Regions from separate parts of the Laribacter hongkongensis DSM 14985 genome, predicted to be linked through region 1. Evidence: predicted binding sites of a transcription regulator. Region 1 holds the regulator's gene; the other holds the start of a gene.
What was found. Region 1 encodes NrdR, which represses ribonucleotide reductase genes. Its sites were predicted from a motif close to AAANACNATATATNGTNTTT; they were not measured.
Positions count from the first base shown of each region.

Region 1 (10,873 bases):
TGGCTGTGCCGCCTGATGCCATCGAGGTCGACGGTAACCGGGTGCCGCCGTTCGTGCTGGACGTACCGGCCCGGGCCATCGTCAAGGGTGATGCCACGGTGGCGGCGATTTCGGCCGCATCAATCCTCGCCAAGACCGCGCGCGATGCCGAGTGTCTGGAGCTGGACGCCCGCTATCCCGGTTACGGTTTTGCCGCGCACAAGGGCTATCCCACCGCCGCCCATGTGGCGGCCATCGAGCGGCTTGGCGTCTTGCCGGTGCACCGGCGCAGCTTTGGCCCGGTCAAGCGCTGCCTGGCACTCGGGCAGCAGGCACTGGAGTTCTGAAGCGTGAAACGCAGCTTTGCGCCCGTGGTCGATGCCGGCGTGCGGGTGCTGATCCTGGGCTCGCTGCCGGGCGAAGCCTCGCTGGCGGCAAGCCAGTATTACGCCCATCCGCAAAACCAGTTCTGGCGCTTGCTGGGGAGTGTGCTCGACTGGCCGGAACTGGCCGGTCTGGCCTACGAGGATCGCCTGGCCGGCCTGCTGGCGCGCGGCGTCGGCCTGTGGGACGTGGTGGCGCAGGCGCACCGGCGCGGCAGCCTTGATGCCGCAATCCGCGATGCCGTCGGCAACGATTTGCCGGGACTGGTGGCGGAGCTGCCGGCCTTGCGGGCGGTGGCTTTCAATGGCCAGACGGCCTGGAAGGCGCGGCGACCACTGGAGGGCATGCCGCTGCAACTGCTTGCCCTGCCGTCGTCCAGCCCGGCATATACCCGGCCGTTTGCCGACAAGCTGGCAGTGTGGCATCAGCTGGCTGACTGGCTGTAGGGCAGAAATGATGCCGGGTGGCTCTGGCCGCAGACCCGGGCCGGACGCTGCGTGCCGTCGCGTGCATTGTCATGCCGGGGCAGCGGGCAGACGGCCGGAAGCACCGGGCCTGGCTGGCGGACGAGTGGCCGCGACTGATTCGGGGGCTGAAAGCCAGTGCCAGGAGCTGGTGCCGGTAGTGATGTATCTGCTGCGCGCTTTGCCGCTGTGAGAGTTTGTTTTCCCCGTTCGTTTCCGTCCGGCCAAAGCCGTCAGCCGGAATGGCTGTGCCGGCCGGTTGTCACTGCCTGGCGTCTGTTGCGCCGCGAGGGCAAGCTGGCGCTGCCGGAGTCCTGCCCTGTTGCTGCTGTTGTGGAGGCCATGCTTGCCGTACCGCCGTGCTGTCCGGCAACGGCAGTCCGAGGTACACCGGCAGCCTGTCTCCTGCGACATGACCGTCCGGCATTCCGGACCGGGGCATCGTGACCATGCTGCGTGCACCCCCTGTTCCGGGGGAAGGGCTGGTCATGCCGGACACCGGTCGGCTGCCGGCTTTGGCGACCGGCCGCATGAAGTGGTCCGGGCCGCTCCGGTCAATGACCGGGCGACTTGGTGACCTGTGCGGAGCGGGGCTGGCGTGCCGGTGTGTCGTTGTCGAAGTGGCTGACGACTTCGTTCATCGCATGCGCCTGCCGGAACAGGTCGTTCACCAGCCGGCCGGCGGCTTCGATTTCCCGGGTGGCATCCTCGATCCGGGCGCTGATGGCCACCATGCGCTGGGCCAGGTCCTGTGCGGCACCGGACTGCTGCTGGTTGGTCTCGGCGATGTCACGCATGCGGTCGTTGATGGTCTGGCTGGCATCGACGATGTTGCTGAGGCTGGCTGCCGTTTCGGCGAGGTGGATTTCGCCCTGGGTCGAGCGTTCGCCCACGGCCTGCATGGCGCTGACGGCGTGGTCGGTGACATTGGTGATCTGGCCGACGATGTCGTTGATTTCCATCGTGCTCTTGCTGGTGCGTTCGGCCAGCTTGCGTACTTCGTCGGCCACCACGGCAAAGCCGCGCCCGGCCTCGCCGGCCCGTGCGGCTTCGATGGCGGCATTCAGGGCCAGCAGGTTGGTCTGGTCGGCAATTTCGCGGATGGTGTCGGTCACGGTGCCGATGTTGCGCACGGCGTCGTGCAGGGCGGCAATGGTTTCCTGGGCTTCGGAAACGGTCTTGACCACGGCGCGGGTTTCGTCGCGCGAGCGCGTCATCGATTCGGCGCTGCCGGCGGCCACTTCGTGGGCGGTGCGGGTCGCCTGCGCCACGTCGCCACTGCTGTCGGCCACCGTGCTGATGGACGTACTCATTTGCTCGACCGAACCGGAGATGGCGCGGATCTGCTCGAACTGCTGCTCGAACCGGCCCAGCGTGTCGCGCATGCGCGTCTGCAATCCTTCGCTGCGGTCCTGCACCAGCCGGGCGGCCTGGATGAGGTCGTCAATGATGACCTTGATGTGTACCTGCATGTATGCGAGTCCGCCTTCGATCTGCCCTAGGTCGTCTTCGCGGTTGTGGGGCAGCCGGGTGTCGAGGCGGCCTTCGGCCATGGCGCCAAAGGTGTTGACGATGCGGCGCAGGCGTCCGCGCTCGCGGGCGTGGACGCCGATGAAACCGATGGAAAGCAGCATGGACAGGGCAATGGCACCGTCGCGCAGCAGGGTGGTGTCGGTCAGGCCGGCGACCAGGATCAGCAAGTTGAGCGTGACCAGCAGGATGGTGCGCTTGGCGTGCATGGACAGGCTGAGGTGCCGGCGGGCAACCGGCAGTTTGCCGTCCACGCCGATGGCGCTGTAGAGCTTGTCGGCTGCGTCGATCTGTTCCCGGCTTGGCGGGGTACGCACTGACATGTAGCCCACCGTGTTGCCGTTCTTGTGGACCGGCACGATGAAGGCATCCACCCAGTAATGGTCACCGTTCTTGCAGCGGTTTTTCACCATGCCGCGCCAGGAGCGACCGGCCTTGATGGTTTGCCACAGGTCGGCAAAGGCGGCCTTGGGCATGTCCGGGTGACGGACGATGTTCTGGCTCTGGCCGATCAGTTCTTCCCGGCTGAAGCCGGAAATCTCGACGAAGGCATCGTTGGCGTAGGTGATGACGCCTTTGAGATCGGTTTTGGTAACGATGGTGCCGCGGGTGAAGGGCGTTTCGTTACGAGTGACAGGCAGATTGACTTTCATGGCGCAGGAATGGGCAGCAGCTAAAACCACGGACCACCATAACAGATTATGTTTTTGGGATGTACGTGACCCGGAGCATAGATGCTCCCCCGTTGATTCATGACAAATTACTTGCTGTATCTGCGGGCAAAAAAATGGCGCAGTCCGTGAGGGCCGCGCCGCAATCTACAAAGGAGAAATAGAGGAGAAACTATCAAGAAGCAGTTGCTGCATCTCAATGGCTGCGGATTATGGTGACGTTCGGATTCACTGTCAATCAGTATTGTTGTTTTCCGAACGGATAATTGGTGGAGTTGGGCGAAAACTGACGCACAATCTCCTGTTAAGGTGAAGCAAAGCTTCGTTTAAGCCGTTTGTCTGTAATAAATTGTTCATAAATGAACATTCTTTCCGGATGGGGTTTGCCAGAGCCCGCTCAACGATGTCAAGTGTTTGTCGCGGATGCTTTGATATTCCGTGTGGCTGCGGCTATGCGACAATAGGGCTCCCCAATCTTTGGTGCCGTAGCCGAATATGTCGATGCTGTTGCCTGATCCGCGCCTGCTGCCGCGTGTAGCGCCGAAAAACGAAATCATCCGTGCCGTGCTGGCACGTCTGGCGGAAACGGATGCCGCTGCCATTGATCGCAAGCAGGCTGCTCTGGAAGGGCTCCTGCGCGACGCGCTGGACATGGACGACGCGCAGGCGCTGACCGTGGCGCTGCAACTGGCCCCCGAGCAGACCGCCTGTCGCCATCTGTGGCATACCCTGCTCGACGTGCTGGGAGCCGGTGCAGCGGAGCGGCATGCGGCGGTGTTTGCCCTGCCTTTGGTGCTGGCGACCGGCAGCCGCAAGGAAACGCAGTTGCCGGCCCGGATTGATGCCGGGCCGGTGCTGGCCATCCTGCGCGAGCAGGGCGTCATCCGCGAATCGGCCCAGGTATGGCTGGGGGGCGAGCTGCTGCATCCGGATACGCTGGCCGGACTGTCATTCGGGCAGCTGTGGCAATGCAGCCAGTCCGCCGGACTGGAAGGCCTGCCGCAGACGCTGGCCGGTACGCCGGTGCCCGTGCATGAAGAAGGCGTGTTCGTACGCTACCTGCTCGGCGTGGCCCTGCAAGAGGCCGGCCAGCCGGCCCCGGTGCGGCTGGGGGGCATGGTGGGAGACTGGGGCATGCTGGTGATGCGCAACCTGACTGCCCAGCTGGAAACGCCCAAGGTCACGCTGTTCCCGATCCCGGCGGTGCCCAACCTGGTGCCCGAAGCGCTGCGCCAGGGGCTGGCCCTGCGTCTGGACGTCAATTTGCAGATGTGGGCATCGAACATCATCCGCAAGCTGCGCAAGGGCGGTGTCGAGATCGTCGGCGTCGCTGCCGCGCACGAAAACAACGAGATCCGCTTTACCGTTTCCAGTCCCGGCGACGACAAGAACTGGTCGGGATTCGTCTGGCCGCTGGCGCCGCTCGACAGCGTCGAACGCATCGAGGAAAACTTCCGCGCCCTGATGAGCGAATGCCAGGTCAGCGACGTACGGGTGCTGGCCGACATCCAGCCTGACCGGGTTGACGGCGTGCCGTTCCTGGTGACCTGCAACGACGCCGCGGCCCGTCTGGCCTGATGCCGCATTCAGGGCGCGGTGTCGCCGTGTCCTTGATTGCGTTAGAATTTGCGCCTTCTAGACGTTGGCCTCCCTTTCTGATCCGGAAAAACTACGATGTTTCCTGCAAACCACACTATCCACGCTTTTGACCCGGAACTCGCTGCGGCCATGGACGCCGAAATCGTCCGCCAGCACGAGCACATCGAGCTGATTGCTTCCGAAAACTACACCAGCCCGGCGGTGATGGAAGCGCAAGGCTCGCAACTGACCAACAAGTACGCTGAAGGTTATCCGGGCAAGCGTTACTACGGTGGCTGCGAGTACGTCGACAAGGTGGAGCAGCTGGCCATCGACCGCGTCAAGGAGCTGTTTGGTGCCGAGTACGCCAACGTGCAGCCGCACTCCGGCTCGCAGGCCAACCAGGCAGTGTATTTCTCCATCCTCAAGCCGGGTGACACCGTGATGGGGATGAACCTGGGCCACGGTGGCCACCTGACCCACGGTTCGCCGGCCAACCTGTCGGGCAAGATGTTCAACATCGTGGCCTACGGCCTGAACGCCAACGAAGAAATCGACTACGACGACATGGAACGCGTGGCGATGGAAACCCGGCCGAAGCTGATCATCGGCGGTGCCTCGGCCTACGCCCTGCGCTTTGACTTTGAACGCATGGGCCAGATCGCCAAAAAGGTCGGCGCCTACTTCATGGTCGACATGGCGCACTACGCCGGCCTGGTGGCTGCCGGCCTGTACCCGAACCCGGTGCCGCACGCCGACTTCGTGACCTCGACCACCCACAAGACCCTGCGCGGCCCGCGCGGCGGCCTGATCCTCGCCAAGGCCGAATACGAGAAGATGCTCAACTCGTCGGTGTTCCCGACCCTGCAGGGCGGCCCGCTCGAGCACGTGATCGCCGCCAAGGCCGTGGCCTTCAAGGAAGCCCTGCAACCGGAATTCAAGGAATACCAGCAGCAGGTGCTGAAGAACGCCGCTGCCATGGCGCAGACCCTGACCGAACGCGGCCTGCGCATCGTGTCCGGCCGCACCGAAAGCCACGTGTTCCTGGTTGACCTGCGTGCCAAGGGCCTGACCGGCAAGGCCGCCGACGCCGCACTGGGCAAGGCGCACATCACCGTCAACAAGAACTCGATCCCCAACGATCCGGAAAGCCCGTTCGTGACTTCCGGCATCCGTCTGGGCAGCCCGGCCATCACCACCCGCGGCTTCAAGGAAGAAGAAGCCCGTCTGGTCGCCAACCTGATCGCCGACGTGCTGGATGCGCCGGAAGACGACGCCGTGATCGCCCGCGTGGCAGGCCAGGTCAAGGCTCTGACCGACCGCTTCCCGGTTTACGCCAGGTAAGCGTACTGCCTGTCAGGTCAACCCGTGCCGGCGTGCAGCCGGTGCGGGTTTTTTGTTGCCCGCGGCGCGGACAGGGCAGGGATCAGGACAGGAACAGGATGTGGTGCAGGAAGAAAATGCCTTGGGCATACATGACGAAAAACACGGTGTTGAGCAGCAGCTTGTCGGAACGGGACATGGGGATACGGGCAGGCAGGAACAGCATTGAAGCCTGACATTCTAGCAAACCCGTCCGGTTGTCCGGAACGGAGCGCCCGCAGGATGCCGTCACCACCATGACCGGACCGGCATTGGGGTTGTCGGCGGCAACCGGTACAATCGGCGCCTTCTGTCCGGCCAGACCGGCCTGTCGCCACCGGATACCGTGGCCAGGCCGGAGGCTGTGCCGGCGGCAATCCACATTTTCATGGCGGGCACGGTCCCGCCGTTTTGTCATCAGGATCAGGGGGGCCGTGCCATGAAATGCCCGTTTTGCGGTCATGCCGACACGCAGGTGGTCGATTCCCGCGTAAGCGAGGACGGGGCGAGCATCCGTCGTCGTCGTCGCTGTCTGGAGTGCGACAAGCGCTTCACCACGTTCGAAACCGCCGAAGTGCGCATGCCGCAGGTGGTGAAGCAGGACGGCCACCGCGCCGAATTCAGCGATGCCAAGCTGCGTACCGGCTTTACCCGTGCCCTGCACAAGCGGCCGGTGCCGACACCGCTGGTGGACGAGGCCGTGGGCCGCGTCAAGCAGAAGCTGCTGCAACTGGGCGAGCGCGAAGTCAGCGCGCGCCAGATCGGTGAAATGGTGATGGGTGAACTCGCTCGCCTCGACAAGGTGGCCTACGTGCGCTTTGCCTCGGTCTACCGCAGCTTCCAGGACGTCGCCGAGTTTTCCGACGCCATCCGCGAAATCACCCACGACAAGGACTAGGCCGCATGTTCAGCGCCGATGACCATCGCTACATGGCGCGCGCCCTGCAACTGGCGCGTCTGGGCATGACCAGTACCGCGCCCAATCCCCGCGTGGGCTGCGTCGTGGTCAGTGACGGACAGGTGGCGGGAGAGGGCTGGCACGTCCGCGCCGGCACGCCGCATGCCGAGCGGCATGCACTGGCCATGGCCGGCGAACGGGCGCGCGGCGCCACGGCCTACGTGACGCTGGAGCCGTGCAGCCATTTCGGCCGCACGCCGCCCTGCGCCGATGCACTGCTGCAAGCCGGAGTCGGGCGCGTGGTGGCGGCCATGGTCGATCCCAATCCGCTGGTCGCCGGTCAGGGCATGACACGCCTGGCCGCAGCCGGCATCGAGTGTGCCAGCGGCCTGCTGGAAGCCGAGGCGCGCGAGCTCAACCGCGGCTTTGTCAGCCGCATGACGCGCGGGCGGCCGTGGCTGACGGTGAAGCTGGGCATCAGCCTCGACGGCAAGACCGCGCTGGCGGACGGCCAGAGCCAGTGGATTACCGGCGCTCAGGCGCGGGCGGACGTGATGCGCCAGCGCGCCTGCCACGATGTCATCCTGACCGGCAGCGGCACCGTGCGGGCCGACAATCCGCAACTGACCGTGCGCAATCTGGTACCGGATGTCCTGCCGCCGGCATTGCAGGATACCCCGGCCGGCCGCCTGCAAGCTACCACCCAGGTGCGCCAGCCGCTGCGGGTGATTGTCGACGGGGCCGGAACGCTCGATCCGGATGCCGCCATCTTTTGCGGTGCCCCGGTGCGGATGTATACCGCCGCAACCACGCCGGCCACCGGGCGGCTGCACGGACACACTGTGGTGTCGCTGCCGGGGGCGGACGGGCGGGTGGACCTTGCCGCCCTGCTGGCCGATCTTGGCCGGCTGGGTGTCAACGACGTCTGGTGCGAAGCCGGCATGGGGCTGGCCGGTGCCTTGCTGCACGCCGGGCTGGTGGACGAGCTGGTGTGCTACATGGCGCCGGTGGTGCTGGGGCATTCCGCCCGCGGCATGTTCGACCTGCCGCCGCTGGCTGCGCTGGCCGACAAGTCCTGCTGGCGCTGGCACGATGTCCGTTCAGTCGGCAACGACCTGCGTCTGACCCTGCGGCCGGGCAGCCAGGCTGGAGATTGAACGGTCCCGGCACTATCTTGTCATCTTGACCGACCAGGGAGGGATGCAGGATGAAGCTGACGGCAGACCGGATGCGCCACATGGCCGAGGCCACCCTGACGGCGCTGGGCAGTACGGCGGCCGAAGCCCGTCTGGTGGCCGGCCATCTGGTCGAGGCCAACCTGCGCGGCCATGACAGCCACGGCATCGGCATGCTGCCCTTTTACGTCGACAGCGTGGCCCGCGGCACACTGCACCCCAACCAGCCGGCGCGGCTGCTCAATGACCAGGGGGCGGTGCTGCAATTCAGCGGTGAACGCGGCTATGGCCAGCGTGTTGCGGTCGAGGCCATGCGGGCTGCCAGCGCGAGGGTGCGCCAGACGCAGGTGGTCCTGATGACCCTGTCGGCAGCCCATCACCTGGGGCGCATCGGCCATTACGGCGAACTGGCTGCCCGGCTGGGTTTCGTGTCCATCCACTTCGTCAACGTCATCGATTACGATCAGCCGCTGGTGGCACCGTTCGGTGGCACCGCACCGCGCTTTGGTACCAATCCGTTGTGCATTGCCTTGCCGGGCGGCGTCCGCGAGCCGCCGTTCATTCTGGATTTCGCCACCAGCATGGTGGCGTACGGCAAGACCCGCGTGGCGTATCTGGCCGGTCGCCGGTTTGACACACCGGTCATGCTGGACGCGGCCGGGCAGCCCACCGCCGACCCCAGGGCCATGTGGGAGTCTCCCACCGGCGCCCTGCGGCCGATGGCCGACCACAAGGGCAGCGGGCTGGTGGCCGCGTGCGAGCTGCTGGCCGGCCTGCTGTCAGGCGGCGGCACCCTGCAACCGGGCAATCCGCGCGCAGGCGGCATCCTCAACAACATGACCACCATCCTGATCGACCCGGCCCGGCTGGCCGACATGGACTGGCTGCGACAGGAGTTTGACGCCATGGCGGGCTGGATCCGTTCGTCCCCGCCTGCCACGGCCGGGCAACCGGTGCAACTGGCCGGCGACCCGGAACGCCGGCAGCGCCACGAGCGCCTGCAATGGGGCACCGGGATGGCCGAGGCCGAATGGCAGGGCATTGTCAAAGCGGCCCGGCGAGCAGGGGCCCAAGTCTGAGCGGAGCACCGGAACAGGCAAATCGTCACGGCTGCCGGGTATCCGGCCGCCGGATGAGCGGAGCCACGGGGCCAGCCACTGTTACCGGAGCCTGCCTGGGGGCGTTTGGTGGACGCACCCGGAAACGGTGCCGTTGCGGGCGGCCATCATCAGACATCCGGGTGGCCAAAGCTGCATGACACAACGCAATGCCCGGGTCAGCCGGGCAAGCCGGTACTGCGGGTGGCCTGTCGGGCTTCGGGCCGGTTTGCCGGTGCAGGGCAAAGGGTGTTGCGCCCGGCATTGCCGGCTGCTGACCATCGTGAAGGTGCCCGTGCCGTATGGACATTCCGCTTGCCGCAGAACATCGCGGGCCGCTGCCCGGAACGCTTGTCCTGCGGACAGCCCGGGTGGCTGCGGGCCGGTTTCGTCTTTGTGGTAGCACGGGATTCGGGCCGGGAGGGCACCAGCCTGATCGCGGTTTTAAAGATGCACCGATGATGCCGGTATGGCTGTCTGACGCCGGCATCCGGCCGGCGCCGCGCACGGCAGTATCACTGGTGGCCGGGCTGCGGAGCCTCCGGGGAACGTTCTTGCGGCCGGGCGCCGACATGCTCGAGCCAGGCGCGGGAGGCGTGGTCCAGCAGCGCCTCGCGCCAGACCCAGCCCAGCCGCCAGCGCAGGTCCGGCTCATCCAGCTCCACGCAGCGCACCCGGGCCGGGTCCAGCCGGCTGGCGACCGGCGAGGGCAGCAGGGCTACGCCGGTGCCGGCCGCGACCAACTCACCGATAAAGTCCCAGTGCCGGCTCTGGCCGGCCACTGCCGGCACAAAACCGCGCTGGCGGCAGGCGGCGAGGATGCGGCCGGTGAGCACGAAATCGTCCTCGTACAGGACGAAGGGCTGGTCGTGCAGGGCAGCCAGCGGCAATGGCGACGGCACCGGAGGCGAACCGCCCGGCAGGACCGCCCACAGCGGGTAATCCGCCATCGGTGCAACGGCGAGGCTGTCATCGCGGACCGGCAGCACGCTGATGGCCAGGTCGACTTCGCCGCGGCTGACCGCGGCTTCCAGCGCCAGCCCGCCCGACTCGGTAAAACGGGGCCGGATGCCGGGGTGGCGGGCGCGGAAGCTGGCCAGCAACGGCACGACCAGCGGGCCGACCATGGGTGGAATGCCGAGGCACAGCTGGCCGTGGGTAAGGCCGCGCAGTCCGGCGAGGTCCTCGTGCAGGTGGCTGGCCTCGCGCAGCATGCGTTCAGCGTGCTCCAGCACGATGGAGCCGGCGGCGGTCGGGCGGATCTGCCGGCCGTCGCGTACCAGCAGCGGCTCTCCCAGGCTGTCTTCCAGCGAGCGGATCATCTTGCTGATGGTGGGCTGGGTGACGAACAGCTGTTCGGCCGCGCGGGTGAAACTTGCCAGCCGGACGACCGCCACGAAATACCGCAGGGCACGCAAGTCCATTTCCATGCCTTTCTGGAATGAATCGAATGAGTTTAATTCATTAGATTGCGTGTAACGGCTTTTCTATACTGGCGGCTTCTTGATTGACAGGACAAGTTTCATGTCCGGCTTATTCAGGCGTGTCACGGGTTGCTCCGCCCGTGATGCGCTGGTGCTCTGGGCGCAGATCGGTGTGCTGATGGCGATCTGGTGGGGCGTGAGTGCGGTTTCGGTGCGGATCGGCTGGCCGGCCAACTTGGTGGGCATCGTGCTGATGCTGGCGCTGTTTGCCAGCGGTGTGGTGCGTCCGGACTGGATCCGGCGCGGAGCCG
Region 1 is NZ_AUHR01000004.1:175,562-186,434, forward strand. It holds gene rnhB (ribonuclease HII) at 1-326, shown strand, start outside; gene G542_RS0105395 (DNA-deoxyinosine glycosylase) at 330-809, shown strand; gene G542_RS16020 (methyl-accepting chemotaxis protein) at 1,382-3,010, opposite strand; gene G542_RS0105405 (hypothetical protein) at 3,530-4,606, shown strand; gene glyA (serine hydroxymethyltransferase) at 4,703-5,950, shown strand; gene nrdR (transcriptional regulator NrdR) at 6,408-6,866, shown strand; gene ribD (bifunctional diaminohydroxyphosphoribosylaminopyrimidine deaminase/5-amino-6-(5-phosphoribosylamino)uracil reductase RibD) at 6,872-8,023, shown strand; gene G542_RS0105430 (malate/lactate/ureidoglycolate dehydrogenase) at 8,074-9,120, shown strand; gene G542_RS16025 (LysR family transcriptional regulator) at 9,654-10,556, opposite strand; gene G542_RS0105440 (CidA/LrgA family protein) at 10,663-10,873, shown strand, end outside.

Region 2 (10,873 bases), on a different contig from region 1:
GCGCGTTGAGCGGCTCGACCAGTTCCTTGATCTGGGTATTGCTGGCGTTGGCTTCGCAGAACTTGTGGATCTGCTTGGTGAACTTGCGCAGCTTGGCGCCCTGGTCCATCAGCACCTTGCGACCGAGGAGGTCGATGGCCTGGATGCCGTTGGTGCCTTCATAGAGCTGGGAGATGCGGCAGTCGCGCACCAGCTGTTCCATGCCCCATTCGCGGATGAAGCCGTGCCCGCCGAAAACCTGCACGCCCATGTTGGCAGCGAGGAAACCGTTGTCGGTCATGAAGGCCTTGGCAACCGGGGTCAGCAGGGCGACGGTGTCGGCGGCGTCCTGGCGGGCAGCGTCATCGGTAGATTTTTCCTCGATGTCGAGTTGCAGGGCCAGGAAAGCGGTAAGGGCGCGGCCGGCTTCGGTGTAGGCCTTTTGCGTCATCAGCATGCGGCGCACGTCCGGGTGCACGATGATCGGATCAGCCGGCTTGTCCGGGCAGGCCGGGCCGTTGAGTGCACGCATTTGCAGGCGCTCCTTGGCGTAGGCCAGTGCACCCTGGAACGAGGCTTCGCCAATGCCCAGACCCTGCATGCCGCAGCCCAGACGGGCAGCGTTCATCATGGTGAACATGCAGGCCAGGCCCTTGTTCTTTTCACCGATCAGCCAGCCCTTGGCACCATCAAGGTTGATGACGGCGGTGGCGTTGGCCTTGATGCCCATCTTGTGTTCGAGCGCGCCGCAGGAGACCGGGTTGCGGCTGCCGTCCTCGAGGAATTTAGGCACGATGAAGAGCGAGATGCCCTTCACGTCCTTGGGCGAGTCCGGCATGCGGGCCAGCACAAGGTGGATGATGTTGTCGGAGAGGTCGTGCTCGCCGGCGGAGATGAAGATCTTGGTGCCGGTGATGCTGTAGCTGCCGTCGGCATTCGGCTCGGCCTTGGTCTTGAGGAGGCCGAGGTCGGTACCGCAGTGCGGTTCGGTCAGGCACATGGTGCCGGTCCAGCTGCCGTCTACCAGCCTGGGCAGGTAGGTGGCTTTCTGTTCGTCGGTGCCGTGGGCGTGGATGGCGGAATAGGCACCGTGCGACAGGCCCGGGTACATCGACCAGGCGACGTTGGCCGAACACTGCATTTCCATGACCGGGAAGGCGAGCGATTTGGGCATGCCCTGGCCGCCGTAGGCCGGGTCGCAATCCAGGCCGGTAAAGCCCAGTTCGCAGTATTGCTGGTAGGCTTCCTTGAAGCCGGCCGGAGTCTTGACGCTCTTGGTGGCGGCGTCATAGTGGCAGCCTTCCTCGTCAGCCGCGCGGTTGATCGGGGCGAGTTCGTTTTCGCAGAACTTGGCCGCAGCGTCCAGATAGGAGGCGAAAACATCGGCCGAGGCGTCTTCGTAGCCCGGCAGGTTCGGCAGGATGTCCTGCACGCCGATCAGTTCATTGAGGACGAAATCAAAATCACGCAGCGGGGCTTGATAGGCAGGCATCTCTCTTGTCTCCGGTGGGTTAAGCTGGGAGTGATCGGCCGGTGACATGATTGTCCCGACCTCTTTTGCCATAGGTTAAACGACCGTTTGAAATGGCGCAAGCGGATTTCAAACGAATGTTTGGATTCTGTGGCGCAAAACCGGCCCGCAGGGTTTTCCTGTTGTTTGAATGATTCAGAACATATGTCGAGAAAATGGTTCAGGCGGGTTTTGCCTTCCCACGAGTCGATCGTGCACAACCGCTGGCTGGCGTGGATGGGGCCGGCGCTGCGGCAGCCGCAGCTCTGGCAGCTGCACCGGCGCAATGTCAGCCGGGCGGTGGCGATCGGCCTGTTTTGCGGGCTGATGCCCGGACCGACACAGATGCTGTCGGCCGGTATCCTGGCGTGGCTGTTCCGCGTCAACCTGCCGGTGGCGCTGTTTACCACCCTCTACACCAACCCGTTTACCATTGTGCCGCTGTATTTGCTGGCGCTTAAATATGGCGAGCTGATTACTGGCTATCATGGCGCCGGAATGACCGAGCCGCCCGAACCGGGAGAGGCCGGTCTGGTGGCGTGGGCCCATGCACTGGGTGACTGGGCGTGGTCGCTCGGGCCGTCATTGCTGGTCGGTCTGGTGGCGCTGGCCCTGACCCTGGCGCTGGCAGGCTATGTCGTGGTTGAAGGTGTATGGCGCATGCACGTCGTGCATGCCTGGAGAAAAAGAAAGTGGCGGCATGGATCTGACCGAAAACCGGATTGACGGCGACGTGGTGTATCAGGGCGGATTTTTCGAGGTCACGCGCGACCAGGTGCGCCTGCCCGGCGGCCGGACCAGCCAGCGGGAGTTCATCCGGCATCCGGGCGCCGTTGCGGTCTTTGCCGCTTTGCCTGATGGCCGGCTGGTGTTCGAGCGGCAGTTCCGCTATCCCGCCGGGCGCGAGTTCCTGGAGATTCCGGCCGGCAAGATCGACCCGCATGAATCACCGCTGGCCACTGCCCGGCGCGAGTTGCTGGAGGAAACCGGCTACGCTGCCGCACACTGGTGGCAACTGCCGACCGGGTATCCCTGCATCGGTTACTCCGACGAACGCATCGTCTATTTTGTGGCCGAAGGGCTGGTATCCGGCGAGCGCCGGCTGGACGAAGGGGAATTCCTCGAAGTGCTGACCCTGTCTCTGGACGAAGTCCGCCGTCTTGCTGCCAGCGGCGAGCTGTGTGACGGCAAGACGCTGGCCGGACTTTACTGGTACGAGCAGTTTCTTGCCGGCCGGATTGAACGCATCGTTGCTGTCTAACCCCTAGTCCAAGAGCCTTGGTCATGAAACTGCGCTGTCCGGCCCGTATCCGCACCCGTCGCGGGGAAACCTTCTATGGCGAATGCGTGGAGCTCACCGTTGAAGGGTTGTCCGTACACAGCGAATACGTGCCGCAGTTTCGCGAAATGCTCGAAATCATCGTCATGGCCCCCGATCTGGCCGGCAAGCCGGTCGCACCCCTGCGGTTGACCACCGAGGTGATGCATTGCTGTGCCGTCGAGCCCGGTTCCCGCTTTGAAATGGCGATGACCATCGTGGCCCGCAGCCACGAGGACAGCTGATCCGGTTCAGTCGAAGGACTGCACGCCTGCCTGCGGTGCCGGAAGATCGTGCCGGCGCCGGCGAGGCTGGACACGGACGGCACAGTAGCCGTTGACCTCGTCACGCGTCCGGATGAAAAACAGCGTTGAAGCGGCGCAGAACGCTGCAAACACCCATGCCAGCAGAAACACGGTGCCGTAAGCGGTCAGGGGCGAATCAAACAGCGGCTGGCCGGCGAGCGCCGGACTGGCAGGGTCGATGACCAGGAAAATGCCCGTAGTGGCCAGACCGGCCACCCAGAACGACGTCCACAGCACGATGGCAAAGCGCGGTGACAGCATGGAGGCCTCCTGTACACATAAGGTTGTGTTTCGCGGAACTGCACTCTGTCAACGTAGCGTGGCCTGCGGCACAGGACAAGCAGGATTGTCAGACAATCTGCATGGCGTGCAACCTTGGCTGTCCGGCCGACTCATTCCGTCCGGTCCGGCGTCAGCCGGTGGATCACCTGGTTGCGGCTGCCGCGCCACACCAGCGTGGCGTCGGCCTCGTCCTGTTCGAACCGGCCGTCCACCAGCACGTCGACCAGCGCAACCACCTCGTGTTGTGCCGCGCTCAGCGTGGCCAGCGTGTAGCCGGTCCAGCACCACACGTCCTTGCCCGGACACTCGGTCCGTACCCGCTCAAGCAGCTTCCTGACCGTAGCCAGATTGGCCGGGTGCAGTGGATCCCCCCCCGAGAGCGACAACCCGCGCCGGCGGATGCGGGTGTCGTTCAGGTCGGCAATGATGCGGTCGGCCAGCGCGTCGTCAAAAGGCCGGCCGCTGTCCACCGGCCAGGTGGTGGCGTTGTAGCAGCCGGGACAGCGGTGCTCGCAGCCCGACACGAACAGGGTGGCGCGCGTGCCGGGGCCGTTGACGACATCGACCGGATAGTACTTGTGGTAATGCATGAGGACTGTTCCGCGCTTACAGGTGCTTGACGCGGCGTTTCACTTCTTCCTGCTTGCCCGAATTGAACGGACGCGCATCAGGACTGCCCAGATAGCCGCAGACGCGCCGGGTGACCGATACCCGCGAGGGCTCGCGGTTGCCGCAGGCCGGGCAGACAAAGCCCTTGCTGGTGCAGCGGAATTCGCCGGTGAAACCGCAGTCGTAGCATTCGTCGATCGGTGTGTTGGTGCCGTAGTACGGCACCTTGCGGTAGCTGTAGTCCCACACGTCTTCCAGCGCCTCGACGTTGTGGCGGATGTTCGGGTATTCGCCGTAGCAGATGAAGCCACCGCTGGCGAGCGGCGGGTAGGGCGCCTCGAAGTCGATCTTGTCGTAGGGATTGACCTTCTTTTCCACGTCAAGGTGGAAGCTGTTGGTGTAATAGCCCTTGTCGGTCACTCCGTCGACGATGCCGAAGTCGCGGGCGTCGATCTTGCAGAAGCGCGAGCACAGGTTTTCCGACGGCGTGGAATACAGGCTGAAGCCGTAGCCGGTTTCGGCCTTCCAGCGGTCGGTGGCGGCCCGCAGGCGGCTGACAATGGCGATGGCCTTGTCGCGCAGTGCGTCGCTGTCAAAAACATGAACGGCATTGCCGTACAGCGCGTTGACGGTTTCGTGCAGGCCGATGTAGCCAAGGCTGATCGAGGCACGGCCGTGCTTGAAGATGTCGCTGATCTCGTCGTCAGCCTTCAGACGCACGCCGCAGGCGCCTTCCATGTAGAGGATCGGTGCCACGCGCGCCTTTACGCCCTTGAGCCGTTCGATGCGGTAGAGTAGGGCGTCATGGGCAACGGCGAGCTTGTCGTCCAGCAATTGCCAGAACCGCGCTTCGTCACCCTGCGCTTCCAGCGCAATGCGCGGCAGGTTGAGGCTGACCACGCCAAGGTTGTTGCGGCCTTCATGCTTTTCTGCGCCGTCCTGTTCCCACTTCGACAGGAACGAGCGGCAGCCCATCGGCGTCTTGAACGAGCCGGTGACGCGCACCACTTCGTCGTAGTTGAGGATGTCCGGGTACATGCGCTTGCTGGCGCACTCCAGCGCCAGTTGCTTGATGTCGTAGTTCGGATCGCCGGCCTTGTGGTTGAGGCCGTCCCGGATGGCAAACACCAGCTTGGGAAACACCGCCGTCTTGTGGTTCTTGCCCAGACCGGCAATGCGGTTCTTCAGGATCGCACGCTGGATCATGCGGGCCTGCCAGCTTTCGCCGAGGCCAAAGCCGAAGGTCACGAACGGCGTCTGGCCGTTGGAGGTGTGCAGCGTGTTGACTTCGTATTCCAGCGACTGGAAGGCGTCAAAGCAGTCTTTCTCGGTACGCGCCATGGCGTAGCCTTCGGCGTCGGCAATGCCCCATTCGGCCGCAACGGCCAGGTGTTTGGCGTGACTGAGGGTGACATACGGCGCCAGCACTTCGTCGATGCGGTTGATGGTGGTGCCGCCGTAAATGTGGCTGGCCACCTGGGCGATGATCTGGGCAGTGACGGCTGCGGCACTGGTGATCGATTTGGGCGTGTCGATCTCGGCGTTGCCCATCTTGAAACCGTGCGTGAGCATGCCTTCGACGTCGATCAGCATGCAGTTGAACATCGGGAAGAACGGCGAATAGTCCAGGTCGTGAAAGTGCAGCTCGCCCTTCTGGTGTGCCTCGGCCACATGGCGCGGCAGCAGGTGGGTCAGCGCGTAGTGGCGGGCGACAATGCCGGCCAGCAGGTCGCGCTGGGTCGGGATCACCTTGGCGTCCTTGTTGGCGTTTTCGTTCAGCAGTGCCGTGTTACTCTGTTCCACCAGCCCGGCAATGTCCTGCGCCAGCCGTCCACGCGCCTCGCGTGCGAGGTCGCGGTCGTGGCGGTATTCGATATAGGCCCGTGCCACTTCCGGCGCCTGTGCCATCAGCAGGTCTTCCACCCGGGTCTGGATTTCGTGGATGTCGACTTCTTCGCGTCCGGCCAGTTCATCTCCGATGGTCCGCGCCAGTGCGTTTCCCAGTCCGGCATCGGCATGGGCGCAGGCCCGGCGGGCAGCATCGACAGCCTCGGCGATGCGGGTGGCGTTAAAGGGGGCGCGGCAGCCGTCGCGCTTGATGATTACGGGTTTCATGAACAGCCTCGGGAAGGGATAGAAGTCATGCTCTATCAATATGTATGATTTTCACGACTGCAAAACACAAGATGTTGTGTAATTTACCTGAGGCCACCACGGTCAGGTTTTGACCTGAGACAGGTTTGCCGTATTTGTCCTTGTCATTGGCTGGACAAAAAATCCGGGCGGCAGATACCGGGGCAAACAAAACGCCCCGCTGGGCGGGGCGTTGGTTAGGGTCGTCGGCTGTCAGGGCCAGAGCCGGATGGCGGCAACCAGCAGGGCCAGCAGCGCTGCCGGTCCGCCCAGCAGCAGGCGGATGAGGCGGTTGTGCGGCACGAAGCCCACCCCGCGGACAAAGCTGGCGCTCATGGCCCAGAACAGCAGCAGGGCTGCCGGATGATCCGCCTTGCCGTCCGGCGTGGCCAGCAAGGCCGGATAGGCCGTCAGCCCCAGCATGATGGCAATCCCGAGCAGCAGCAGCGGGCCATGCACGCGGGATGCAGCCGGTTCAGCCATGCAGGTCGGCTTCGGCATCTTGCTGGAGCGAGAGGCGGCGGTCCTCTTCATGCTCGCCCCACAAGGCATTGAGGATGGCCAGCAGCACGGCAAAGCCGATGCCCAGTACCCAGGCGAAATACCACATTCGGAATCCTTCCTTTGTTCAGTGGGCGCACTGGCACTGGCAGTCGCCGTGCGTGTCCAGGGGTTGTGCCGCCGGATTGGCAAGATAGTCCGCCAGCGCCATGTCCGGCGTCGGCTGGCCGGAGATGACCAGCCGGATGCCCGCCCTGGCCAGACGCTGGCGCAGGCAGTCACCGGCTCCGGCCGTGATCAGCACGTCAATGCCGGCCAGCGGATGGTCCGCTACCGGATCGGCCTCGTGCAGCGTGCCGGCCAGCGGCAGTTGCAGCCATTGCACCGGCAGCTGCGGCGAGTGCGTGTCATACACCACGAAATGGCGGCAACGGCCGGCGTGGGCGGTCAGGTCCCGGCGGTTCTGGCTGGTCAGGGCTATTTTCATCAGTCGTGTTTCCTTGTGCTTCATCAGTAGGCGCTGTGGCTGTTTTCCCGCACGTAGTCGGCTGTCACCTTGCCGCGCATGACGCGGTACGCCCAGCGGGTGTAGAGGATGATGATCGGCATGAAGATCAGCGTTGCCACCAGCATGATGGTCAGCGTGCGCGGGCTGGAAACGCTGTCCCACACGGTCAGGCTGGAAACCGGATCAAGCGACGAGGGCATGATGAACGGGAACATCGACACGGCCGCGGTGCCGATGATGCCGGTCAGGCCGACGGCCGAGGCCCAGAAGGCGGCAAAGCTGTGTCCGCGGCGCAGCAGCCACAGGGCCAGCCCCAGGCCGGCATAGGCTGCCAGCGGCACCAGCCAGGCCAGCGGCCAGCGCGCATAGTTGGCCATCCACGCGCCTTCCTGGATGACCACCGTCTTGGCCAGCGGGTCGGGCAGGGCGGCCGGGTCAAGGGCCGAGGTGATCACGTAGCCGGCAATGCCGTTGGCCAGCCAGACACCGGCCAGCGTAAAGCCGGCCAGGGCCAGCAGGCCGGTGGCCATGGCCCAGCGGCGGGCGCGGGCCGCGATGTCGCCTTCGGTCCGGTGTGCCAGGTAGATGGCTCCGTGGCAGGTGATCATGGCGCTGGACACCACGCCGCACAGCAGGGCAAACGGATTGAGCAGTCCCCAGAACGAGCCTTCGTAGTACGACACCAGGTTGGCATCGAAGCGGAACGGTACGCCCTGCAACAGGTTGCCGAAGGCCACGCCGAAGATCAGCGGCGGCACGAATCCGCCGACAAACAGCCCCCAGTCCCAGGTCGAGCGCCAGCGCGGATCATTGATCTTGCTGCGGTAGTCAAAGCCGACCGGCCGGAAGAACAGGGCCCAGAGTACCGCCAGCATTGCCCAGTAAAAACCGGAAAACGCCGTGGCGTACACCAGGGGCCAGGCGGCAAAGATGGCGCCGCCGCCGGTGATGAACCAGACCTGGTTGCCGTCCCAGTGCGGGCCGACGGTGTTGATGATGACGCGGCGTTCGACATCGTTCTTGCCGACCCATGGCAAGAGGGTGCCGACGCCCATGTCGTGGCCGTCCATGATGGCAAAGCCGACCAGCAGCACGCCGACCAGCAGCCACCAGACGATTTTCAGGGTGGGGTAATCGATCACGATGCGCTCCTAGTGAGAATGGGCTTCATGCTGGTAACGGCCGGTGCCGAGCGATCCCGGCCCCTGACGGGCAAAGCGCACCATCAGGAACATTTCGACCACCAGCAGCAGCGTGTAAAAGCCGACAAAACCCGCCAGCGAGCCATACAGCGATTCGACCGACAGCGTGGACACCGACAGCCGCGTGGGCAGCACACCGTAGATGGTCCACGGCTGGCGGCCGTACTCGGCCACGAACCAGCCGACCTCGCAGGCAATCCACGGCAGCGGCAGGCTCCACAACGCGGCCCGCAGCAGCCACGGCCGGTCGGCAAAGCAGCCCTTGATCGAGAACCACAGCGCTGCGCTGAACAGCAGCAGCATCCAGAAGCCCAGCCCGACCATCACGCGGAAGGTCCAGAACATCGGTGTCACGCCGGGGATGGTGTCGCGTGCAGCGGCATCGATCATGGCCGCCGTCGCCAGCGTCACGTCCGGCGTGTATTTCTTCAGCAGCAGGCCAAAACCGAGGTCGGCCTTGTGGCGTTCGAACAGCTCCCTGGCTTCGGCGTCGTTGCGGTTGGCACGCAGCCGGTCCAGCGCCTTGACGGCCTTGATGCCGGATTCGATGCGCAGGCGGTTCTTGGCCACGATCTCGTGGATGCCGGGAATCTGCTTGTCCACCGAGCGCGTGCCGATCAGGCCCATCACCCACGGAATCTCGACCGCCCAGTCGTTCTTCATCTCGGCTTCGTTCGGCCAGGCAATCAGGTTGAAGGCCGCCGGGGCCGGTTCGGTGTGCCACATGGCTTCCATGGCCGCGAGCTTGGTCTGTTGCGCCTCGCCCACGGTGTAGCCCGACTCGTCGCCCAGCACGATCACCGAACACACGCTGGCAAAGCCGAAGGCCGCCGCAATGCGGAAGCTCTTTTTGGCAAATTCGACATCACGCTTGCGCAAGAGGTACCAGCTCGATATGGACAGCACGAACATGGCGCCCGTGACATAGCCGGCCGATACCGTGTGCACGAACTTGGCCTGGGCATCCGGGTTGAACACCACGGCCCAGAAGTCGGTCAGCTCCATGCGCATGGTTTCGTAGCTGAACTCGGACCCGACCGGATTCTGCATCCAGCCGTTGGCGATCAGGATCCACAGCGCCGACAGGTTGGTGCCCACGGCCATCAGGATGGTAACCAGCAGGTGCTGGCGGCGCGAAAGCCGGTCCCAGCCAAAGAAAAAGAGGCCGATGAAGGTGGATTCCAGAAAGAAGGCCATCAGGCCTTCGATCGCCAGCGGCGCGCCGAAGATGTCGCCGACGTAGTGGGAGTAATACGCCCAGTTGGTGCCGAACTGGAATTCCAGCGTGATGCCGGTGGTGACGCCAAGGGCAAAGTTGATGCCGAAAAGCTTGCCCCAGAAACGGGTCATGTCCTTGTAGACCAGTTTGCCGGTCATCACGTAGACCGACTCCATGATCACGAGGAGCCAGACCATTCCCAGCGTCAGTGGTACGAACAAGAAGTGGTACATGGCCGTCGCGGCAAACTGCAGGCGCGACAGATCGACCACACTGTCAATTGGCATGAGGGTTCTCCTTGAATTGCAGAGGTGATCCGGCGGGCGCCGCAACGACATCGGCCATCTTGCGGCTATCCACCTCGACCCGCTGCGGGGCGATGAACAGCCACCACAGCAGGGTCAGCAAGACGAGCTTGATGACGACGACCCACACCAGTTCGCGGCGCAGTCGGCGGTCGGCAAGACGCATGGTTTTCTCCTGACAGGATCACGGTATGTTCCGGTCAGGCTGGCGCAGGACAGCCGGCAGGATGTCTTGCGCCAGGCGAACCGGAACCCGTTGGATATCAATATCCATGCCACATGACATATCCACGAAAATCATAGTCGAATCAGCCTGTTACTGACGCACATCTTCTGACAGGCGTGACGTTTTGGCTGCCACTGGCAGGAAATGGCAGTTTTTTGTCATAAAATGACAGTATTCCTGTCCTGTTCCTTGCCCATGTCTTCATCCCTGAACGTCCTTTCACGCTATCTGGATGCCCTGGCAGCTCCCCACATCCTGTGCGACCGCGACTACCGCATCTGTTTTGCCAACCGGGCCTACCGCGAACGGTTTGCCCACGGTGCCGAAATCGTCGGTCAGCCGTGTTTTGCCGTGTCGCACCACTACCGGCAGCCCTGCAATGACTGCGGCGAAAGCTGCCCGTTGCAGCGCAGCCTGCAATCGCGGCAGATGGAACGGGGCGTACACCTGCACCACTCGGCGCAGGGTGAGGAGTTCGTCGAAATCGAGCTGACCCCGGTGTTCGGCGACGACGGCCAGTGCGAATTCTTTATCGAACGCATGCAGCCCCTGCCGCTGGCGGCGGCGCGCAATGAAGGGCTGGTTGGCCGCAGCCCGGCGTTCCAGACCCTGCTGGACCGCATCGCCCGCGTGGCACCCAGTCACGCCACCGTGCTGGTGCAGGGCGAATCCGGCAGCGGCAAGGAGCTGGTCGCCCATGCCATCCACCGTGGCAGCGCCCGAGCCGGCCGGCCGTTCGTGACGGTCGACTGCACCGGCCTGCCGGAAAACCTGAT
Region 2 is NZ_AUHR01000002.1:57,936-68,808, forward strand. It holds gene G542_RS0101785 (acyl-CoA dehydrogenase C-terminal domain-containing protein) at 1-1,471, opposite strand, end outside; gene G542_RS0101790 (DUF2062 domain-containing protein) at 1,655-2,215, shown strand; gene G542_RS0101795 (NUDIX domain-containing protein) at 2,190-2,750, shown strand; gene G542_RS15625 (hypothetical protein) at 2,774-3,052, shown strand; gene G542_RS17305 (hypothetical protein) at 3,059-3,373, opposite strand; gene nrdG (anaerobic ribonucleoside-triphosphate reductase-activating protein) at 3,505-3,984, opposite strand; gene nrdD (anaerobic ribonucleoside-triphosphate reductase) at 4,001-6,118, opposite strand; gene G542_RS0101820 (cyd operon YbgE family protein) at 6,350-6,619, opposite strand; gene cydX (cytochrome bd-I oxidase subunit CydX) at 6,612-6,746, opposite strand; gene G542_RS0101830 (NifB/NifX family molybdenum-iron cluster-binding protein) at 6,765-7,124, opposite strand; gene cydB (cytochrome d ubiquinol oxidase subunit II) at 7,148-8,287, opposite strand; gene G542_RS0101840 (cytochrome ubiquinol oxidase subunit I) at 8,297-9,853, opposite strand; gene cydP (cytochrome oxidase putative small subunit CydP) at 9,843-10,037, opposite strand; gene G542_RS0101850 (sigma-54 interaction domain-containing protein) at 10,293-10,873, shown strand, end outside.
Region 2: a site for NrdR is predicted at 6,181-6,200, ahead of nrdD (anaerobic ribonucleoside-triphosphate reductase). Genes of this name have one in related genera too.